DNA from 4 places in the Brevibacterium metallidurans genome. Region 3 is predicted to be linked to each of the others. Evidence: riboswitches for the same ligand, from Rfam matches in the RefSeq annotation. Region 3 holds a riboswitch; each other region holds the start of a gene.
What was found. A riboswitch is a leader RNA that binds a small molecule or an ion and turns the genes downstream of it on or off. The one in region 3 is predicted to bind thiamine pyrophosphate.
Positions count from the first base shown of each region.

Region 1 (4,662 bases), on a different contig from region 3:
TGCAGGAGCGAACCCACGGTGACGAAGACGAAGCCGGTGAGGAGGTTGAGGACGGGGATGACGGCAGCCAGCGCGAGAAGCCCGGTGAGCGCCACCGGCCCCCGCCGGGGTGCGCACCCGGTGAGGACGATTCCGAAGCACCGCTGCTGCCGGCTCCGCTCCCAGCCCAGGATCCGGCGGGAGAACCGCGTCGAGAGCGGAAGGCAGGAGACGAGGAGGAGCGGCAGGCACAGCAGTCCGCCCCACAGCACGCCGAGCACGGAAAGCACCCACCGGCGCGCGAACATGCGCGGTTCGCGGGGAATCGTCGCAGGCCAGGGCATGGCTCGATCGTAGCAACGCGGCACCGGGCCGAGCAGGGGCCTGACCGCAGCGCTCGTTCCGGTTTCCCTCAGTGCATCGTCGGGAGATCCGCCTCCGGTCGTGGGTGCGTCCTCGTATCGCTGCGGCCCGAGCGTGCGTACGGTGGTGAGACATGGACTTCGCTCTCGACCTCATCCGCCAGACGCTCGAATCCCCGTGGCTCTACCTCCTCATCGCACTCGTCGCGAGTCTCGATTCGCTCGTGCCGATCGTTCCCTCGGAGACCGTCGTCATCACCGCGGCCGCGTATGCGGTCACGGGCAGTCCGCATGCGGCGGGCATCATCGCAGCGGCCGCTCTCGGAGCGCTCCTCGGCGACCTCGCCGCCCACTGTGTGGGCCGCGGGGGCAGCCGGGTCACCGATCGGTGGGTGCGCTCGGCCCGCCTGCGCCGTCTCCTCGACGCGACGCAGGCGATGTTCGGTGAGCGCGGTGGGGCGATGCTCGTCGCCGGACGGTTCATCCCCGGCGGGCGCACCGCCACGACCATCGCCTCGGGCATGCTCCGCTATCCGCTCGGCCGGTTCCTCGCCGTGGACTTCATCGGCTGCCTCGCCTGGTCGGTCTACGCGGCCGGGATCGGCCTCCTCGGCGGGGCGATGTTCCGCGACCAGCCGCTGTGGGGCGTCGTCCTCGGCGTCGGCATCGCCTTCGTCCTCACGGGCCTCGCCGAGGCCGTCCGCCGTCTGCGCGGAAGGCGGGCAGGCCGGTCGGCTGGGACGCAGCCCGACCGGTCCGCGGCGGGTTCCGCGGACGACCACGGTGCCGCCGAGCCGGTCAGTCCGATCGGTCGATCTCGCCTGCTCGCAGCTGTACGAGAGTGAGGTCGAGCAGCGGCGTCGCCACCCCGAGTCCGGCCGCCGTGGCCGCGAGGTGGCCGAGGATGTGCTCGGTCTCGTTCGGCAGTCCCGCCGTGACGTCACGGTAGAGGGACGAGGTGAACGACGAGCCCTCCGCGGTGAGCATCGACAGGGTGGCCGCGCGGGCGCGGGCGGAGACGGGGTGTCCTGCCCGCATCGCCACGGCTTCGAGTTCGTCGATGATCGCCACGACGTGGGGTTCGCCTCCGGCGGCCATGATCGCTCCGACAGGGGCGCGGAAGAGGCAGGTGACGACTCCGGCCGCGGCGATGAACACCCATTTCTCCCACAGCGCATCGTCGACGGAGTCGATGACCTGGAGGCGGAAGCCGGGAACGTCGAGGGCCTCGACGATGGCGGCCGGCACCTCTCCCCCGCCGAGGCGACCGATCGTCATCGTCGCCAGATCCGTCATCTGCACGACGTCGTATCCGCGCATCGTGCCGACGATCTTGACGAGCCCGCCGAGCACCTGGTCCGGGAACTCCTCGCGCAGCCGGTCGATATGGGCCATCCCGTTGAGGAACGGGATGATGAGCGTGTTCGGACCCACCGCGGGCCGCAGGTCGTCGATGATCGACTCGAGTCCCCCGGCTTTGACGGCCAGCAGGATGAGGTCGGCAAGCTCGGAAGTCGCGGCGAGCTCCTCGGCGGTGACCACGACCACCGGGTTCGTCCGGTCCTCGTCAGGGCCGATGAAGCGCAGACCGGAGGCGCGCAGCGCCTCGGCACGTTCGCCGCGGACGAGGAAGGTGACGTCGCGACCGGCTTCGACCAGACGGGTGCCGAAAGCTCCGCCGGTGGCGCCGGCGCCGGCGATGAGGATCCTCACAGTGCACCTGCCTGACTGCGGGTGAGTTCGCCGCGCAGCTGCGCGGCGGCTGCGGCAGGGTCGGCCGCCTCGGTGAGGGCACGGACGACGACGATGCGCTCGGCTCCCGCCTGCCGGACGGCGTCGAGGCGCTGCCCGGAGGCGATCCCGCCGATCGCGAACCACGGGGTGGTCACGGTGCCGGCGATGGTCGTCAGCGGTTCGAGGCCGACGGCAGGCCGGCCCGGTTTCGTCGGGGTCTCCCACACGGGGCCGAGGCAGAAGTAGTCGATCTCCGGGTCCGCCTCGGCGGCGAGCGCCTGGTCGACCGAGTGCGTGGAGCGGCCGAGGAGGACGTCGGGTCCGAGGACACGGCGGGCCTGGGCGCTCGTGAGGTCATCCTGCCCGACGTGGAAGACGTCGGCGCCGACGAGGAGGGCGACATCGGCGCGGTCGTTGACGGAGAAGAGCCTTCCGTGACGCCGGGCCGCGTCCCTGAGGACCTCGAGGGCGGCGATCTCCTCGCGGGCTTCGAGGGCTTTGTCCCGCAGCTGGATGATGTCGACGCCTCCCGCGTAGGCGGCGTCGAGGAACTCCGGCAGATCCCCCTGTCTCCTGCGGGCGTCGGTGCACAGGTAGAGGCGGGAGTCGGCGAGCGCTCGCTGCCGCTGTGCGGGGGTGATGTCTCGCTCTGCGGTGGACGTTGTCATCGCGGGAACCATGCTCCTAGAGTAGAGGAGTTCGCGGGAGCCTCGCATGGGAGGCTGAGAGGGCTTCGTGCCGACCGTCACACCTGATGCGGGTCATGCCGCCGGAGGGAGAATCGCATGCACGTCATCGTCATCGGGGCCGGGATCATCGGCCTGGCCACGGCGTGGGAGCTCGAGTCCCGGGGAGCCGCGGTCACGGTCGTCGACCCGCAGCCGGGTGAGGGAGCGACGTACGCGGCGGCGGGAATGATCGCCCCAGCTGCAGAGATCGCCTGGGGCCAGTCCCCGCTCTTCCCGCTCATGCGCGCCTCGGCCGCGCTCTACCCCGACTTCTCAGCCCGGTTGGCCGCCGCCTCCGGCGACGACCTCGGCGAGACTGCGGCGGAGACCCTCGTGTGCGCCGGCGACCGTGCCGACCTCACCACTCTGCGCGAGCTCCGCAGCCTGCAGATCCGGGCGGGTTCCGCGGTCGAACTTCTCACCGGGTCCCAGGCCCGTGCTCTCGAACCGGCGCTGGCGCCGGGTGTGTGCGGTGCCGTGCGGATCCCCGGCGACCATGCGATCGACCCCCGCAGGGTGACCGCTGCCCTGCTCGGTCTGCTCGCCGAGCGCGTCGTGCGCATGGAGGCCATAGAGATCGTGCGCACCGCGGGTCGGACCACCGGGGTGGGCCTGTCCGACGGGAGCCTGCTCACCGGCGACCAGGTCGTCATCGCCGCCGGGGAGGCGGGCAACGCGATCGCCGAGGCGCCCCTGCTGCCGCTGCGCGCCGTCCACGGCGACATCATCCGCCTCCGCAGCGACCCCCAGTCGCCGCCGCTGCTCACCCGCACGATCCGCGGACTCGTCGCCGGCCGACCCGTCTACATCGTGCCCCGACCCGACGGGGAACTCGTCCTCGGGGCCACCTCACGCGAGGACGGTCGCCCCGGTGTCCTCGCCGAAGGCGTCCACCGGCTCCTCCACGACGCCGAACGCCTTGTGCCCGGACTGCTGCGCGCAGAGATCACGGAGATCACCGCCCGCGCCCGTCCCGGGTCCCCCGATGACCTGCCGATCATCGGGCGCACCGATCCCGGCTGCGTCGTCTCCACCGGATACTTCCGACACGGAGTCCTCCTCGCACCGCTGGGCGCGAGACTCGGCGCCGACCTCGTCCTCGACACCGACTCCGAATGGCTGCCACCGGGTGCTCTCGAGAGTCTTTCCCCCGAACGGTTCGAGCGCGAGCCGGCGCCTGCACACTGACATCGACCACCACTGCGGACTGCTCCACCGACCCACCACTGCAAGGAAGACACCATGATCATCACCCTCAACGGCGAGAGCCGGGAACTCGAAGCGGGCACCACCGCCCGCGCGCTCGTCGAAGACGTCACCGGTCGACAGCTGACACCCGACGGCACCCCGGCCGACGGCGGCCGCCTCGGTGTGGCACTGGCCATCGACGGCGAAGTCGTCCGCCGCGGACTCTGGGCCGACTTCACGATCGAAGGCGGGCACACCGTCGACCTCGTCACCGCAGTGCAGGGAGGCTGAGATGAGCTGGACGATCGACGGCACGACCTTCGACTCCCACCTCGTCATGGGCACTGGTGGGGCGAGCACCCTGACCATCCTCGAAGACGCACTCACCGCCTCGGCGACAGAGCTGACGACGGTCGCGATCCGCCGCTTCGACGCCGAAGCCCGGGACTCGGTCTTCGCCCTGCTTCAGCGGCTGCACATCCGGGCCCTGCCCAACACCGCCGGATGCTACACGGCCCGCGACGCCGTACTCACCGCACAGCTGGCCAGGGAGGCGCTCAAGACCTCGTGGGTCAAACTCGAGGTCATCGCCGACGAGGACACGCTGCTGCCGGATCCGGTCGAGCTCTTCCGCGCCGCCGAGGAGCTCGTCCTCGACGGCTTCGAGGTCT
Region 1 is NZ_BAAAAF010000015.1:21,566-26,227, forward strand. Features, by position in the region: gene AACX88_RS14915 (sensor histidine kinase) at 1-323, opposite strand, end outside; gene AACX88_RS14920 (DedA family protein) at 476-1,186, shown strand; gene AACX88_RS14925 (ketopantoate reductase family protein) at 1,140-2,054, opposite strand; gene thiE (thiamine phosphate synthase) at 2,051-2,743, opposite strand; TPP riboswitch at 2,767-2,870, shown strand; gene thiO (glycine oxidase ThiO) at 2,861-3,991, shown strand; gene thiS (sulfur carrier protein ThiS) at 4,046-4,282, shown strand; gene AACX88_RS14945 (thiazole synthase) at 4,284-4,662, shown strand, end outside.
Region 1: another riboswitch for thiamine pyrophosphate. It lies ahead of thiO (glycine oxidase ThiO); the one in region 3 lies ahead of AACX88_RS14675 (ECF transporter S component).

Region 2 (4,662 bases), on a different contig from region 3:
CGCTCCCCCGTCCCCGTAGGCGGCGAGCAGTTCGGCCGCGGCGAGTTCGGGGTCGGCGGCGCGGCAGATCGCCGAGACGACGCAGACGCCGATGAGACCCAGGCCGCGCAGGTCCGGGACGCGTGTCGCGTCGATCCCGCCGATCGCCACCGCGGGCAGTCCTGCCTGTGAGACGAGTTCGCCGAGGCGGTCCGGGCCGATCCCGGCCGGTGCGTCGGCCTTCGTCGTCGTGTCGAAGACGGGGCCGATGCCGACGAGGTCGACCGCTCCGGTGGCCCGGGCTGCGGCGAATTCGGCGTCCTCGGCGGCCGAGAGACCCACGAGCGGTGCGTCGCCGAGGAGGGCGCGCACCTCGGCGACGGGGGTGTCGGACTGGCCGACGTGGATGTGGACGTCCGTGCCCTCCTCGCGCAGACGCCCGGCGACGGCCACCCGGTCGTTGAGGAAGACGGGGACCCGGCGGTCGGTGCCGGCCACCGCCTCGGCGACGGCGGCGACGACCTCACGGGTGAGGACGAGGAACTCGGTGTCGTCGATGTCCTTGTCCCGGACCTGGACGATGCCGACCCCGCCGGCGACCGCGGAGCGCACGGTCTCGGCCACCGTCCGACCGGCCTCGGCGCACTGCGCGGAGTCGGTGACGAGGTAGAGGCGGGTGTCGATGCCGGCGAGGCGGTCGAGTGCCGCGCTCATGCCGCCGTCACCGCGACGCGGGAGCGGGCGATGCGGTCGTCGTCGGTGGTGAAGAGGGCGTCGAGGAAGTTCATGGCGTACCGGCCCGGACCCAGTGCCCCGGTCGCGGCGGCCTCACCGGCCACGGCGAAATGCGCGTGGGCGGCGACGACGGCGGTGAACCTCTCGAGCGCTCCCACGCCTGCCGGTCCGGCCTGCGAACTCGTCCCCGCCGGAGGGACCGCGGCGAGGTAGGCGGTGGTGACGGCGCCGAGCGAGCACCCGGTGCCGATGACGAGCGGCATGAACGCGTGTCCGCCGTCGATGCGGGCGACATGGTCGACCCCGTCGATGTGGGCGACGACGGCGTCACGGGCACCCGAGACGGCGACGATCGCGCCGGTCGCGCGGGCGAGGTCGGCGGCGGCGGGGAGCACGGCGTCGACTTCGTCGGTGGATTCGACTCCGCGCCCGCCGGCACCGGCGCCGGCCAGTGCCGCGATCTCCGAGGCGTTGCCGCGGATCGCGGTGGGTCCGGCGGCAGCGGCCCGGCGGATCCGGGTGGTGCGGAAATCGGCGGCACCGATGCTCACCGGGTCGAGGACCCAGGGTTTCGCATCGGCGGTGACGGCTTCGATCGCGGCGTCGGCGGCGAGGAACTGCTGGTTCGTCGCCGTGCCGAAGTTGATCAGCAGCCCGCCGGCGAGGTGGGCGAACTGTGCGGCGTCGGCGTCGTGGTCGAGCATCGCCGGAGACGCCCCGACAGCGAGCAGCACGTTCGCACTGAACTGCTGCACGACGGTGTTCGTGATGCATTGGATGAGCGGGTTCGACGCGCGCAGACGTGCGTGCGCCGACGACAGATCGAGGTCGGTCATGACGATCCCTTCGCTAGCATGGCCCAGATCAGGTTCGATGGGTGTCCTCTCAGCCCGGCGCGATTCCCCGGGCACCCCATGTCATTGCCTTCGACTGTATCAGGATCGCCGAGGCGCCGGTGACGCGGGCAGCGCACGCGTGGGCCGCGCGGTTCACGGGTCCCACCACCGCCGAGACCGCCACTTCGCGCCGAGACCGCACGTCTGGAGGTGCGGTCTCGGCGCGAACTGGCGGTCTCGGTGAATTCGAGCTGCCGTGCGCCCGCCTCGGCGACTATCCCCTGCCGACGTAGCGCTGACCGCGCCGACTGACCGCGTCGATGACGACGGCGGTGAGGAGGACGAGGGCCGTGATGATCTGCTGCGCGTCGGAGTTGAAGCCGATGAGGTAGAGGCCGTTGTTGATGGCGCCGACGACGAACGCCCCGAGCACCGCCGCCCAGGCCGTGCCGCGTCCGCCGAAGAGGGAGGTGCCGCCGATGACGGCCGCGGCGATCGCATTGAGCAGATCCTGGGTCGCCACGAGCGTCGACCCGGCGTTCGTCGTCACTCCGGCCTTGACGAAGCCGAAGAGGGCGGCGAGGACGCCGGCGGTCATGAAGACGCTGATGCGCACCCATGTCACCCGGATGCCCGCCCGCCGCGCGGCCTCGACCTTGCCGCCGACGGCGTAGATCGAACGCCCGTAGCGCGTCTTGCGCAGCACGAGGTCGATGACGATCGCGATGACCATCATGAGGAAGAACGGCAGGGCGAGACCGAAGTCCTGGTTGACGAGGATGAGGAAGCCGAAGACGATCGCCGTGAGCAGCACGATGCGGACGATGACGGCCAGCCAGCTCGCACTGTCGAGCCCCTGCGCATGGCGCCGCAGCTTCGAGTAGACGAGGCCCGCGGCGAACCCGATGACCGCGATCGCCCCGAAGACGTACGCCCAGATCGCCGGGAAGTAGTAGCTGGCGAAGTCGAAGGCGAAGGTGTCGGCCATCGAGAGGTTCTTCTGGGTGCCGAGCACGGTGAGGGTGAGCCCCGTGAACGCGAGGAGGCCGGCGAGAGTGACGACGAAGGCGGGGATGCCGACGACGGCGAAGAACCAGCCCTGGATCGCCCCGACGACGAGGCCGAGGAGCAGGATGATCGTCAGCGCGATGACCGGCGGCACGTCCTGCCGGACGACGAGCACACCGAGCACCGAGGCCGCGAGCCCGCCGAGCTGCGCGAGCGAGAGGTCGATCTCCCCGAGGAGGAGGATGAGGTTGATGCCGAGCGCGAGGATCGCCAGGTAGGCGACCTGCGTGGAGAGGTTGACGAGGTTGGCCGGGGAGAGGAAGTTGCTGTTCGCCGACTGGAAGACGACGACGATGACGATGAGCGCGAGGATGACGGGGAACGAGCCGAGCTGGCCCTCCTTGATCCGCCGGAAGAAGGTGCGCACGAACCCCTCGTCGGAGATCCGTTCGTCGGTGATGAACGAGCTGCGGGTCATCGGCGCTCACCCCTCCTCGCCGCACGCTGGGTCACGACGTTGTCGTTGGCGCCGGTGATGGCGGCGATGAGCACATCCGTGCGTTCGTCACCGGGGAAGTCCCCGGCGTCCCTGCCCAGGCGCAGCACGTGGACGCGGTCGCAGACGGCTTGGACGTCGGCCATGTTGTGGCTGACGAGGAGCACCCCGAGATCACGGTCCCGGAGGCGTTCGATGAGGTTGAGCACCTCGGCGGTCTGGGCGACTCCGAGGGCGGCGGTCGGTTCGTCGAGCATGACGATGGAGGGTTCGCCGAGGAGGGACCGGGCGATCGCGACCGTCTGCCGCTGTCCCCCGGAGAGGGCGGCGATGGGCACGCGCACGCTCGGGATCTTCGCCGAGAGACTGCGCAGGAGCTCCCACGACTTCGCCTCCATGGTCACTTCGTCGAGGACGCCGCCGCGGGTGGCCTCATGGCCGAGGAAGAGGTTGGCGACGACGTCGAGGTTCTCGCACAGGGAGAGGTCCTGGAACACCGTGGCGACCCCGGCCTTCTGGGCGTCCTTCGGTGAGGAGAACCGCTGTGGGCGCCCGCCCATGCGGATCTCGCCTTCGTCGGCGCCGTGGACGCCGGCGATGATCTTGATGAGCGTCGACTTGCCGGCGCCGTTGTCGCCGACGAGGCCGACGACCTCGCCGCGGCCGATGGTGAGGTTGATGTCGGTGAGCGCCTGGACGGCACCGAAGCGTTTGGCGATGCCGCGCAGTTCGAGCACTGGGTCCCCCGACGCCCGCCCGGAAGCGGGCGTCGGGTCATTCGTCTGGGAAGTCATCGGGGCCTATTCGATTCCGGCGTCTTGGCAGAGCTTCTTATCGATTCCCTTGCAGATGTCCGAGGCCTTGATCTGGTCGCCGACGATGTCCTTGATCGTGTCCTTCGTGACGACCTTGGCCTCGACAAAGTCGGTCGGGGTGTCCTTGTACGTCGTCGCGGCCTTCGGCTCCTCCCCTCCGGCCAGGGCGATCGCAGCCTTGGCGGCGAACTCGGCCTGCGGTGGGATCGACTTGTAGATCGTCGCGTACTGTTCGCCCTTAAGGATGTTCTGCAGGCCGTCGACCTCGGCGTCCTGGCCGGTGACGACGGGGTCCTGCTTGGCCTTCGTCGTCGCGGCGAGCACTCCGCCGGCGGTGCCGTCGTTGGCGGCGTAGATGGCGATCGGCTTCTGACCACCGCCCTGGAGCTGACCTTCGACCCACTGTCGGGCGTCGTCGGGATTCCAGTCGAGGGTGTCGTGGTCGGCGGCGATGTCGACACCTGCTGATCTGAGCGTCTCCTCGGCACCGGCCTTGAAGTCGGCGGCGTTGGGGTCCTTCGGGTCGCCGTTGACCATCCACACCGGTCCTGACTTCGGGTCGACGCCCTTGGCCTTGAGACCGTCGAGGAGCGCTTGGCCCTGGAGGTTGCCGATCTTCTTGTTGTCGAACGAGGTGTAGTAATCAGCGCCCTCGAAGAAGCGGTCGTAGGAGACGACGGGGATCTGCTTCGCTTCGGCCTTCGCCAGTGAGGAGGCGACTGCCGAGGCGTCGACGGGGTCGAGGACGATGACGTCGACGCCTTCGGTGACAGCCGCTTCGAACTGCTGCTGC
Region 2 is NZ_BAAAAF010000003.1:144,129-148,790, reverse strand. Features, by position in the region: gene thiE (thiamine phosphate synthase) at 1-693, opposite strand, end outside; gene thiM (hydroxyethylthiazole kinase) at 690-1,550, opposite strand; TPP riboswitch at 1,538-1,639, opposite strand; gene AACX88_RS05495 (sugar ABC transporter permease) at 1,825-3,036, opposite strand; gene AACX88_RS05490 (ATP-binding cassette domain-containing protein) at 3,033-3,848, opposite strand; gene AACX88_RS05485 (substrate-binding domain-containing protein) at 3,855-4,662, opposite strand, start outside.
Region 2: another riboswitch for thiamine pyrophosphate. It lies ahead of thiM (hydroxyethylthiazole kinase); the one in region 3 lies ahead of AACX88_RS14675 (ECF transporter S component).

Region 3 (4,662 bases):
ACCAGAATCGACACCGAGGGTCCAGAACTCGACACCCCGACACACCCACAGCAACCCGGCGGTCGCACGGCAACCCCCGCGGCCGCCTCGGCGACTTTTCTACACGCTGTAGAAACGCCCTGATAGACTGAAGTCGACGAGGACGGATGTGGTTTTCGGGGCCGTCGTCATCGTCAGGGTTGGTCAGGCCCCGTCGAGAGGACTGCCATGAACGCCGACTCCCATCGGATCCCCACCCGCCAGGCCGCCGCGAACCCGACCGACGACCGGGCCGCCGATCCCCGACCCGACGAATCCGGGCTCAACCGCGAACTCGGCGTCCTCGTCGGCTTCGACGGCTCGGAGCTCGCAGCCCTGGCCCTGCGCTACGGCGCCGCCGAGGCACTCCACCGCGGCGTTCAGCTCACGGTGGTCACCGCGTTCACGATGCCGCTGATGATCTACCCGAACATGGCCTCGATCCCCTCCGAACCCGAGGACGAGGCCGCGATGCGCGGAGCGGAGAAGCTGCTCGCCGAGGCGGCCGACCTCCTGCGCGACCATCCCGGACAGGTCACTTACGCCGCCGAGTCCGGCGACGCCGCAGGCGTGCTCGTGCGACTGAGCTCGAACGCCGAGGTCCTCATCGTCGGCGCCCGCGGTCGCGGCGGCTTCATCGGCCGCATGCTCGGCTCGGTCTCGACAGCCCTGCCGCCCCATTCGCACTGCCCGACGATCGTCGTGCCCAAGCACTCCGCCCGCCGTGAGGACTCGAGCGGATCGGTCGTCGTCGCCGTCGACGGCTCCGAGGCCGCCCGGATCGCGATGTTCACCGCCGCCGAGGTGGCCTCCTCCAGGCAGACGGGCCTCGAGATCGTCTCGGTGCTGCCGGCCGGTGAGGAATGGCTCTACTGGTACCCCGATCTCGAGGTCGGCGGGGATGTCGCAGACCGTCGGCAGAAGCAGCTCGAGACCGCCCTCTCGACGGAGGCCGATGCCCTCGGCGAGCAGTTCCCTGGTCTGCCGATCTCCACCTCGGTGGTCGTCGGGGATGCGGTCTCGATGCTCTCGGAGGCCACGAAGCGGGCCCAGCTCACGGTGCTCGGCACCCGGGGCCGCGGCGCGGTGAAGTCCGCGCTCCTCGGTTCGGTCTCCCGCGGAGTCCTCCACCATGCCGAAGGCCCGGTGATGATCGTCCCCAGCTGAGACGGGCCTGCGGGCCGGTGGTCGTGTTGTACAGTGGTGCCCACACGACAGGGGAGCGCCAGCAGGGGCGCTGAGAGTGCAGATGATGCTGCAGACCCTCGAACCTGATGCGGTTAGCACCGCCGAAGGAAGTCGAGACTCTTCTACCCCTCCTTGAGATACGAGGAGGCACAATGCCGAACACCACCGCGCCCGCGACATCCGCACCCGCGTACACCCAGGCCCCGCCGACGAAGAAGTGGCGGGTCGTCGACTACGTCGTCACCGCCGTCCTCGGCATCGCCGTGGGCCTGATCTTCTGGGTGCTCGCGGCGAGCTGGAAGGTCATCGAACTCGGCTTCCAAGCCTTCCCGCCCTCGATCGGGCTCATCGCCGGCCTGTGGGTGCTCGCCGGTCCCTTGGCCGGGGCGATCATCCGCAAACCGGGTGCCGCGCTCCTGTGCGAGGTCCTCGCCGCCCTCGTCGAAGGCGTCCTCGGCTCCCACTTCGGCTCGACCGTGCTGCTCTCGGGCTTCATCCAGGGCCTCGGCGCCGAACTCGTCTTCGCGGCCTTCGGCTACCGGAAGTTCACCCTGTGGGTGACGACGCTGTCCGGTCTCGTCGCAGCGGCCTTCATGGCGGTGAGCGAGAACATCCTCTACAACGCCGAATGGCAGCTGACCTACCAGTTCGCCTACGCCGCATGTGCGATCGTCTCCGGCATCGTCATCTCCGGCATCGGCGCCTGGTATGCCTACCGCGCGATCGCGAAGACCGGGGCGCTGAGCTCGTTCGCCTCCGGCCGCATGCGCTGATGGGTCTGCCGGTCCGCGCCCGCGGCTTCTCGTGGCGGCACGCCGATCGGGACGCTGCCGCGATCGGTCCCCTCGACCTCGACATCGCCGCCGGAGAGAAGGTCCTCCTCCTCGGCCCGTCAGGGGCGGGGAAGTCGACGCTGCTCCATGCGATCGCCGGGGTCCTGCCCGTCGAGGCCGGAGAGTCCACCGGTGAGATCCTCATCGGCGACGATGCCCCTGACCCCCGCCGAGGTGTCACCGGGCTCGTCCTCCAGGACCCCGATTCGCAGGTGATCTTCTCTCGCGTCGGCGACGACGTCGCCTTCGGCATGGAGAACCTCGGCCTGCCGGTCGAGGTCATCGACGAGCGCATCGGGTCGTCGCTGGCCGCGATGGGCCTCGACCTGCCCACCGACCATCCCACGGCGGCGCTCTCAGGGGGCCAGAAGCAACGTCTTGCGCTTGCCGGCATCCACGCGATGGCGCCCGAGGTCATCGTCCTCGACGAACCGACGGCCAACATCGACCCCGCCTCGGCGGCATCGGTGCGCGATGCCGTGCTCACGGCGGCCGCGGTCACCTCGGCGACGATGATCGTCGTCGAGCATCGGGTGAGCCTGTGGGCCGAGTTCGTCGACACCGTCATCGTCCTCGGCCGGGACGGACTGCTCGCCCAGGGCAGTCCGGTCGCGGTGTTCGGTGATCCCGAACTCGCCGAGGCGCTGCGGGCCTCGGGCATCTGGCTGCCCTCCGCGCAGTCACCGGTCGCACCGGATCGGGCACCGGCCGCCTCGGCGCCCGTGCTGCTGACGGCCTCCGGACTCAGCGTCGCCCGACCGCGCGCCCACGCACCTGCGGCCACGGACCTCAGCCTCGAGGTCTCAGCCGGTGAGGCGGTCGGCATCGTCGGACCCAACGGGGCGGGCAAGTCGACGACGGCACTGACCCTGGCCGGACTCGTCGAGGAGTTCTCCGGTGAGGTGCGCGCGCACGGCCCGCTGGCCGAGGGCGCGAAGCACGGCCGCCCGTTCCGCTGGCCGTCTGCGTTCCTCGCCCCGCGCATCGGCATGGTCTTCCAGGAGCCCGAGCACCAGTTCCTCAAAGGCAGCGTGCACGACGAGCTCGCGCTCGGTCCGCGCCTGGCCGGATGGCCGGCCGCCGAGGTCGAGGCGCGGGTGGAGAGCCTGCTCGGGACGCTCGGGCTGGGCGCTGTCGCCCACGCGCACCCGCAGGGGCTCTCCGGTGGGGAGAAGCGGCGACTGTCGGTGGCGGCGATGATCGCCCCGCGGCCGCAGATCCTCATCGTCGACGAACCGACGTTCGGGCAGGATGCGCTGACCTGGGCGGGCCTCGTCGAGCTCTTCCGCGACGTCCTCGATCATGGCAGCGCCGTCATCGCCGTCAGCCACGACGATGACTTCCTCACCGCGATCGGGGGGCGGCGCATCGTCCTCGGGTCGGCGGAGCGGTCCCTGGAGGGTGAGCGCGTTGAGTGAGACCGTGACTGCCCGTGAGAGGGTCGCCGTCGAGGATCCCGGTCAGCTCATCCCCGTTGTGCGCAGCACCGCGCTGGTCCGGTGCAATCCGCTGTCGAAGATCGCCGTCGCCCTCATCCTCATGGTCGGTGCCCTGCTGAGCATCGACCTCGTCTCCGCCGGCGTCGTCCTCGCCTTCTCGCTTCTCGCCCTGCCCCTGACCGGGCTCGATCTGTGGGCGGCGCTCAAGCGCCTGTGGTTCCTGCCTCTGGGCGCACTCCTCGCGGCCTGGGGCACGGCGATACTGGCGGAGAAGACCGGTGCCGTGGTCGTCGATGTCGGCCCGATCCTCATGACGACGGGGTCGCTGGAGTCCGCCGCGGCGATCTTCGTCCGCGCGCTCGCGCTCGCCGTCCCACTCGTCGTCCTCGCCTCGACGATCGATCCCCGGGATCTCTCGGATGCCCTCGTCCAGCGTCTGCGGCTCCCGGAGACGGTCGTCGTCTCCGTGCTCGCGGCCTCCCGCCTGCTCGGCCTCCTCGTCACCGAATGGCAGACCCTGTCGATGGCGCGACGCGCCCGCGGGCTGGCCGGCGGGTCGATCGTGCGGCGCACCGGCTCTCTCTTCGCCGGCATCTTCGTCCTCCTCATCCAGTCGATCCGGCGCGGGACGACGCTGGCGATGGCGATGGAGGGCCGTGCCTTCGGGCGCCGAGGCAGGACCTGGCGGAGGCGGTCGCACTTCGGTCTCGCCGACCTCGTCATCGTCGTGCTCGCCCTCGCGGTCACGGTGACGGCGATCGTCGCAGCTCACGTGCTGGGGACGTGGAATCCGATCATTCCCGGATAAGGCTCACACCTGTGCGATGAGGTCCTTGAGCTGGGCCCGCCGCTCCTCGAGCGCCTCGGCGCTGGGCAGTTTCGATGCGGTGAGCGCAAGCACTGTGCGGTCGTCGCCCTTCGGTTCGGCGGCGGCTTCGATCTTCGTGCCGTCGACGAGGTTCGCCCTCCAGAAGGAGCGCTTGGGTGTCGTCGACACGCGCGGCTGCCCATCGAGGTCGACCCCGCCGAGGCTGCCGTCAATGAGAGCTGCGAAGCGGTCGATGACCTCGCCCCGCTCCCCCGGCACGGTTCGGGAGACGGCGACGTCGAAGGTGCCGTCGGCGCGCTGGCCGGGCACCCGGCGGCCGATCTCCTGCTCGTAGGCGACGACGGCGCCCTGGACC
Region 3 is NZ_BAAAAF010000014.1:64,540-69,201, forward strand. Features, by position in the region: gene AACX88_RS14670 (universal stress protein) at 208-1,185, shown strand; TPP riboswitch at 1,225-1,333, shown strand; gene AACX88_RS14675 (ECF transporter S component) at 1,359-1,979, shown strand; gene AACX88_RS14680 (ABC transporter ATP-binding protein) at 1,979-3,457, shown strand; gene AACX88_RS14685 (energy-coupling factor transporter transmembrane component T family protein) at 3,441-4,286, shown strand; gene AACX88_RS14690 (hypothetical protein) at 4,290-4,662, opposite strand, start outside.

Region 4 (4,662 bases), on a different contig from region 3:
TCCTGCCCGAGCGCCGGAGCCACCGCGGTGGCCTCCGTGCCCGTCGGCTGAGCGCCCGTCGGCTGCGCGGCAGTCGTCGCCGCGTGCTGTGTCGCCGGCTGAGCTGTCGTTTGGGCGGCGGTGTCAGGGCGGATCGGGTTGGGTGGCATCACCGGGGTCGTCGCCGGGTGGGCGGCCGTCATCTCCTCGGTGATGAGCGGCAGGGTGTGCGACGGCTGGGTGCCGGGCGTCGGCTCCGACGACGGCGTCGATCCCGCTGCGCCGCTGCCGGCTGCGGGATCGGTCGGGTTGTGCTCGTCTCTCTGATGCGACGCCAAAGTACCTCCAAGAACGTGTGTCGTCTCCCAGTATTCTCTGCAGAGGTCCGGAGTTCCTGACCGGGGTCTCCCGATCCTGAGAACCGGCTGGACGCCAGACGTCGGACCTCACGCATGACCAGCGATGATGCCGCACCGTGTGATCGCCGGTACACGCGACTCGCACGTTTTCCCCAGGATCATGGTGTCGGTCGAATCCGACGACCGCGTCAGCCGGATCCGTGTGCAGTGCCGGTCGAATCCGTGGGCTGTGTCAGTCGAATCCGACGACGCCGAGGCGGTCGGGCAGTTCGTCACCCGTGCCGAGTTCGAGGAGGTCGAACCGTCCCCACTGCTCGTCGGAGTCGAGGGTGAGGACGAAGCGCGCGGGTCCGCTCGGTGCCGGGATCATCGTCAGGCCCTGCAGACTGCCGCCGGTCTCGACCATGAGGTTGACGGCGAAGCAAGGCTCACTCAGTTCGGTGAGGACGACCTCGGAATCGCCGGTGAAGCGCAGGGGACTGTCGGGCCCTGCCCGGTGCGGGGTGCCGGAGATCTCGAGGACCACCTCGGCGGTGGGAAGGAACGTCCGATCAACGCCGGGCAGGGAGGAGAACGGCCCGGGTCGTTCGAGGCGGGCGATGCTCAGACGCCACCGCGCACGGTCAGGGGTGAGAGCTGCGGACTCGACGAGGGAGACGAGTTCGGTCGTCTCCCCGGCACCATTGGCCCAGGCTGCGGGGGTGATGTCTGCGAAGGAGGCGATGCGGCGCATGGCCCCCATCGTAGGCGCACGGCCCTATCCCGGAGGGTCAGTTCACGCAGAGGCAGAAAGGGTGGCCGGCGGGATCGAGGAAGACGCGGAAGGTCTCGCCCGGCTGGAATTCGGCCTTCCCGGCGCCGAGTTCGAGGACCTGCGCCTCGGCGGTGTCGAGGTCGTCGACCATGACGTCGATGTGCATCTGCTGCGGATGGTCCTGGCTGGGCCAGCCCGGGGCGCGGTAGTCCTCGACCTGCTGGAAGCAGATGGGCGGCCAGGAGTCGGATGTGATCTCTGCCCACGTGCCGTCGTCGTCGACGCGGACCTGCCAGTCGAGGAGGTCGCCGTAGAACTTGGCGAGCTCACCAGCATCCGGAGCATCGAGAACGACCACGGGCTGCTTTGCGATAGCCATGGTGCAGAGTCTACGCCGGTGGACGGACACGAAGAAGGGCGGCGACGGGAATCCCGCGACCCGTAGGATTGTTGAGCAATATGCCACGCAATCCGAACCGATGACACGAGGCCTCCATGCGCACCCATCAGCTGCCCGTCGCCGACCATCCCGCGGTCTACATCATCCACGACAATCCCGAGTGGATTCCGCCCTTCGCCGAGGCGCTCGACGCCCAGGGCGTCGAGTTCGTCGAATGGCTGCTGCCGGGGTCGACGATCGACCTCTCCGCGGAGCCGCCGGAGGGGATCTTCTGGTCCCGGCTCTCGGCGTCCTCGCACACCCGCACGGACCCGCACGTCAAGGACTACGGCCGGGCCGTGCTCGCGTGGCTCGAGGCCGCCGGGCGCACGGTCGTCAGCGGCGCGGACGTCTATGAGCTCGAGGTGAGCAAGATCCGTCAGCATCGGGAGCTTGAGTCCCGCGGCTTCGACGTCCCCCGCACGGCTGCGGCGTTCGGATCCGGCGCCCTCGCCGAGGCGGCTGCCGACTTCGCTCCCCCGTTCATCACGAAGCACAACCAGGGCGGCAAGGGGCTGGGGGTGCGGCGGTTCGATGCGCAGGCCGAGCTCGATGCCGTGATCGCCGACTTCGGTCCGGGAGGGGCGAACGAGCCGATCGACGGCATCACGCTCGTCCAGGAGTACCTCCAGCCCGCCGAACCGTTCATCACTCGCGCCGAGTTCATCGGCGGACGCTTCCACTACGCGGTCGCCGTCGACGTCTCGGCCGGCTCGTTCGAACTCTGCCCTGCCGACGCGTGCGAGATCCCGGGTGCGGGCGGCGCTGGCAGTGCGCCAGGCGCGGGCGCGCCCTTCGCCCAGTTCACCCGGCGGGAGTCGATCACTGCAGAGACGCCTCTCATCGGCCGGCTCGAAGCGCTCCTGCGCGATCTCGGCATCGACTTCGCGGGGGTCGAGTTCATCGAGACCGCCGACGGCCGGCAGGTCGTCTACGACATCAACACGAACACGAACTACAACTCCGCAGTCGAGAAGGCCGAGCGAGCCGCCGGACGTCAGCCTGCGGGCGCCCGAATCGCCGAGGTCCTCGCCGACCACCTCGGCGAGGTGACCGGAGTGCCGACGGATGCCGCAGTCCCGGCGATGTGAGATAGTCTCGAACCACCACAGGGGAGCGCCGAATCCGGCGCTGAGAGTGCGCACGCAGACCCTTACACCTGATCCGGGCAATGCCGGCGGAGGAAGTTGGAGGACACGAATGATCACTGTGCCAGCAGGCGGTGCCGTCGAGGCGCTGCGCAGGTCAGCCGACGAGGATTGGGCGGCGGCCGTCGGCCACCGATTCGTCGAGGAGCTCTTCGCGGGCACCGTCCCCGACGAGGTCATGGCGACCTATCTCATCCAGGACTATCAGTTCTTCGAGGACTTCCTCGCGATGCTCGGCGCGTGTGTGGCCCATGCCGACCGGATCGAGGCGAAGCTGCGGTTCGCCCGGCAGCTCGGGTTCCTCGAAGCCGATGAGGATTCGTACTTCGTCCGCGCCTTCGCCGAGGTGAGGGTGAGTCCCGAAGACTATGCCGACCCCGTCCTGCTGGCTCCGACCGCGGGCTTCCGGGATGTCATGAAGGGGGCGGTCGCCTCGGCGTCGTACCCGGATCTCCTCGTCGTCCTCGTCATCGCCGAATGGCTCTACCTCGATTGGGGCGAGCTGGAGCGAGACATGCCCACTCGCGATGTCCACGTCGGGTGGATCGAGCTCCACCGCGGTGAGGACTTCGCCGCCTGGGTGCAGTTCCTCGTCGACGAACTCGAACGCGTCGTGCCTCGAGGGGACGACGCCGAGGCGGTCGCGACCCGGGACCGGCTGACCGCGCTGTGGGGGCGAGCCGTCGGCCTCGAGCGCGCGTTCTTCGACGAGGCGTACCGGTCTCAGCACTCGTAGACCTCGGCGGCCGCGGCACGCCCCTCCCGTGGCACGATTGACCGATGAACGATTCGCCCGCCGTCCCCGACGCCGACCGCATTCCCTTCGGAGTCTTCAGCCCGGAGATCATCGAATCCGTGCCGCCGAAGTTCTTCCCCACCATGGTGTGGGGCTACTTCGAAACGGAGGACTCGGACGGGGAGACCGGGTGGATCGAACGGACCTCGGACGGGGCGTCGTACTCGACGATCCTCGCTCAGATCTCCGGCTTCCTCGTCGAAACCGAGGCGGCGAATACGTGGGTCGACAGCGATGACGGATCTGACGAGGTAGCCGACGAGACCGCTGCGCCCATGGACCGCACCCTGTCCGATCTCAGCGGCGACGTCCTCGTCGAGGAAGCCTCGGCGGCGCTGTCCCGCCTCATGGTCTACCCGCTTCCCGACGGTCACGAACCCACTGGCCGCTACGTCGCCCTGATCTGCGACGACGACCCCTTCGAATCGGGCAACGTGGAGCTCCTCAACGAAGACGTCAGCAGCGAACTCATCGAGGGCCTGCTCCGCGTCGCGCAGACGCGCTTCGCCGAGACCCTCTCCTCCAGCCCCTTCGACGACGACGTCGATGGAGCTGACGCCGCAGACGGTTCCGAGGCGACTGCCGAGAGCGAGACCAGCACCGATTCCGAACGCACGGCTCCGGCGACCGAAGTGACCTCTGTCCTCAGCGGCGACCAGACGTCCCCTCCGATCACGACGTTCGGGCAGATCTTCGACGGCTGGGCCTTTCTTCCGCTCCCTGAAGACGTCGACGTCAGCGCCGTCTGGTCACTCGTGCTCACCACCGACTCCGAGGACGTCATCCGGTGGTACACCCGACGCACCCCGCTGCTCGATGAGAACCTCCTCGTCGGCGCCCTGTCACGGATGACGTTCGAACGCGAACTCGAACTCATCGACAGCTTCGACCAGGACGACGACGAACCCTCACGTCTGATGCGCGAGACGATCCCCGAACTCCACTCGCTCGTCCCCGACGACTCTCCCACCGGCCCGCTCGACCCCCGCGTCGCGTCTCTGGCGACGAGGTCGCTGCCGAGCACCGAGACCGCGATCGTCGCCAGCCTCCTCCTGTTCGGCACAGATGCGCTCGGATCGAGCAGCGTCGTCTGCGTCAGGGAACTGACAACGGACACCGTGGCCCTGGGGGATTCCGAAATCGACGGCTTCGAGGAACTCGGCCTCTACCGCTCCGTGCTTCGCGAC
Region 4 is NZ_BAAAAF010000026.1:201-4,862, reverse strand. Features, by position in the region: gene AACX88_RS16815 (hypothetical protein) at 1-317, opposite strand, end outside; gene AACX88_RS16810 (HutD family protein) at 571-1,071, opposite strand; gene AACX88_RS16805 (VOC family protein) at 1,109-1,471, opposite strand; gene AACX88_RS16800 (ATP-grasp domain-containing protein) at 1,588-2,622, shown strand; TPP riboswitch at 2,632-2,734, shown strand; gene AACX88_RS16795 (TenA family protein) at 2,732-3,415, shown strand; gene AACX88_RS16790 (hypothetical protein) at 3,460-4,662, shown strand, end outside.
Region 4: another riboswitch for thiamine pyrophosphate. It lies ahead of AACX88_RS16795 (TenA family protein); the one in region 3 lies ahead of AACX88_RS14675 (ECF transporter S component).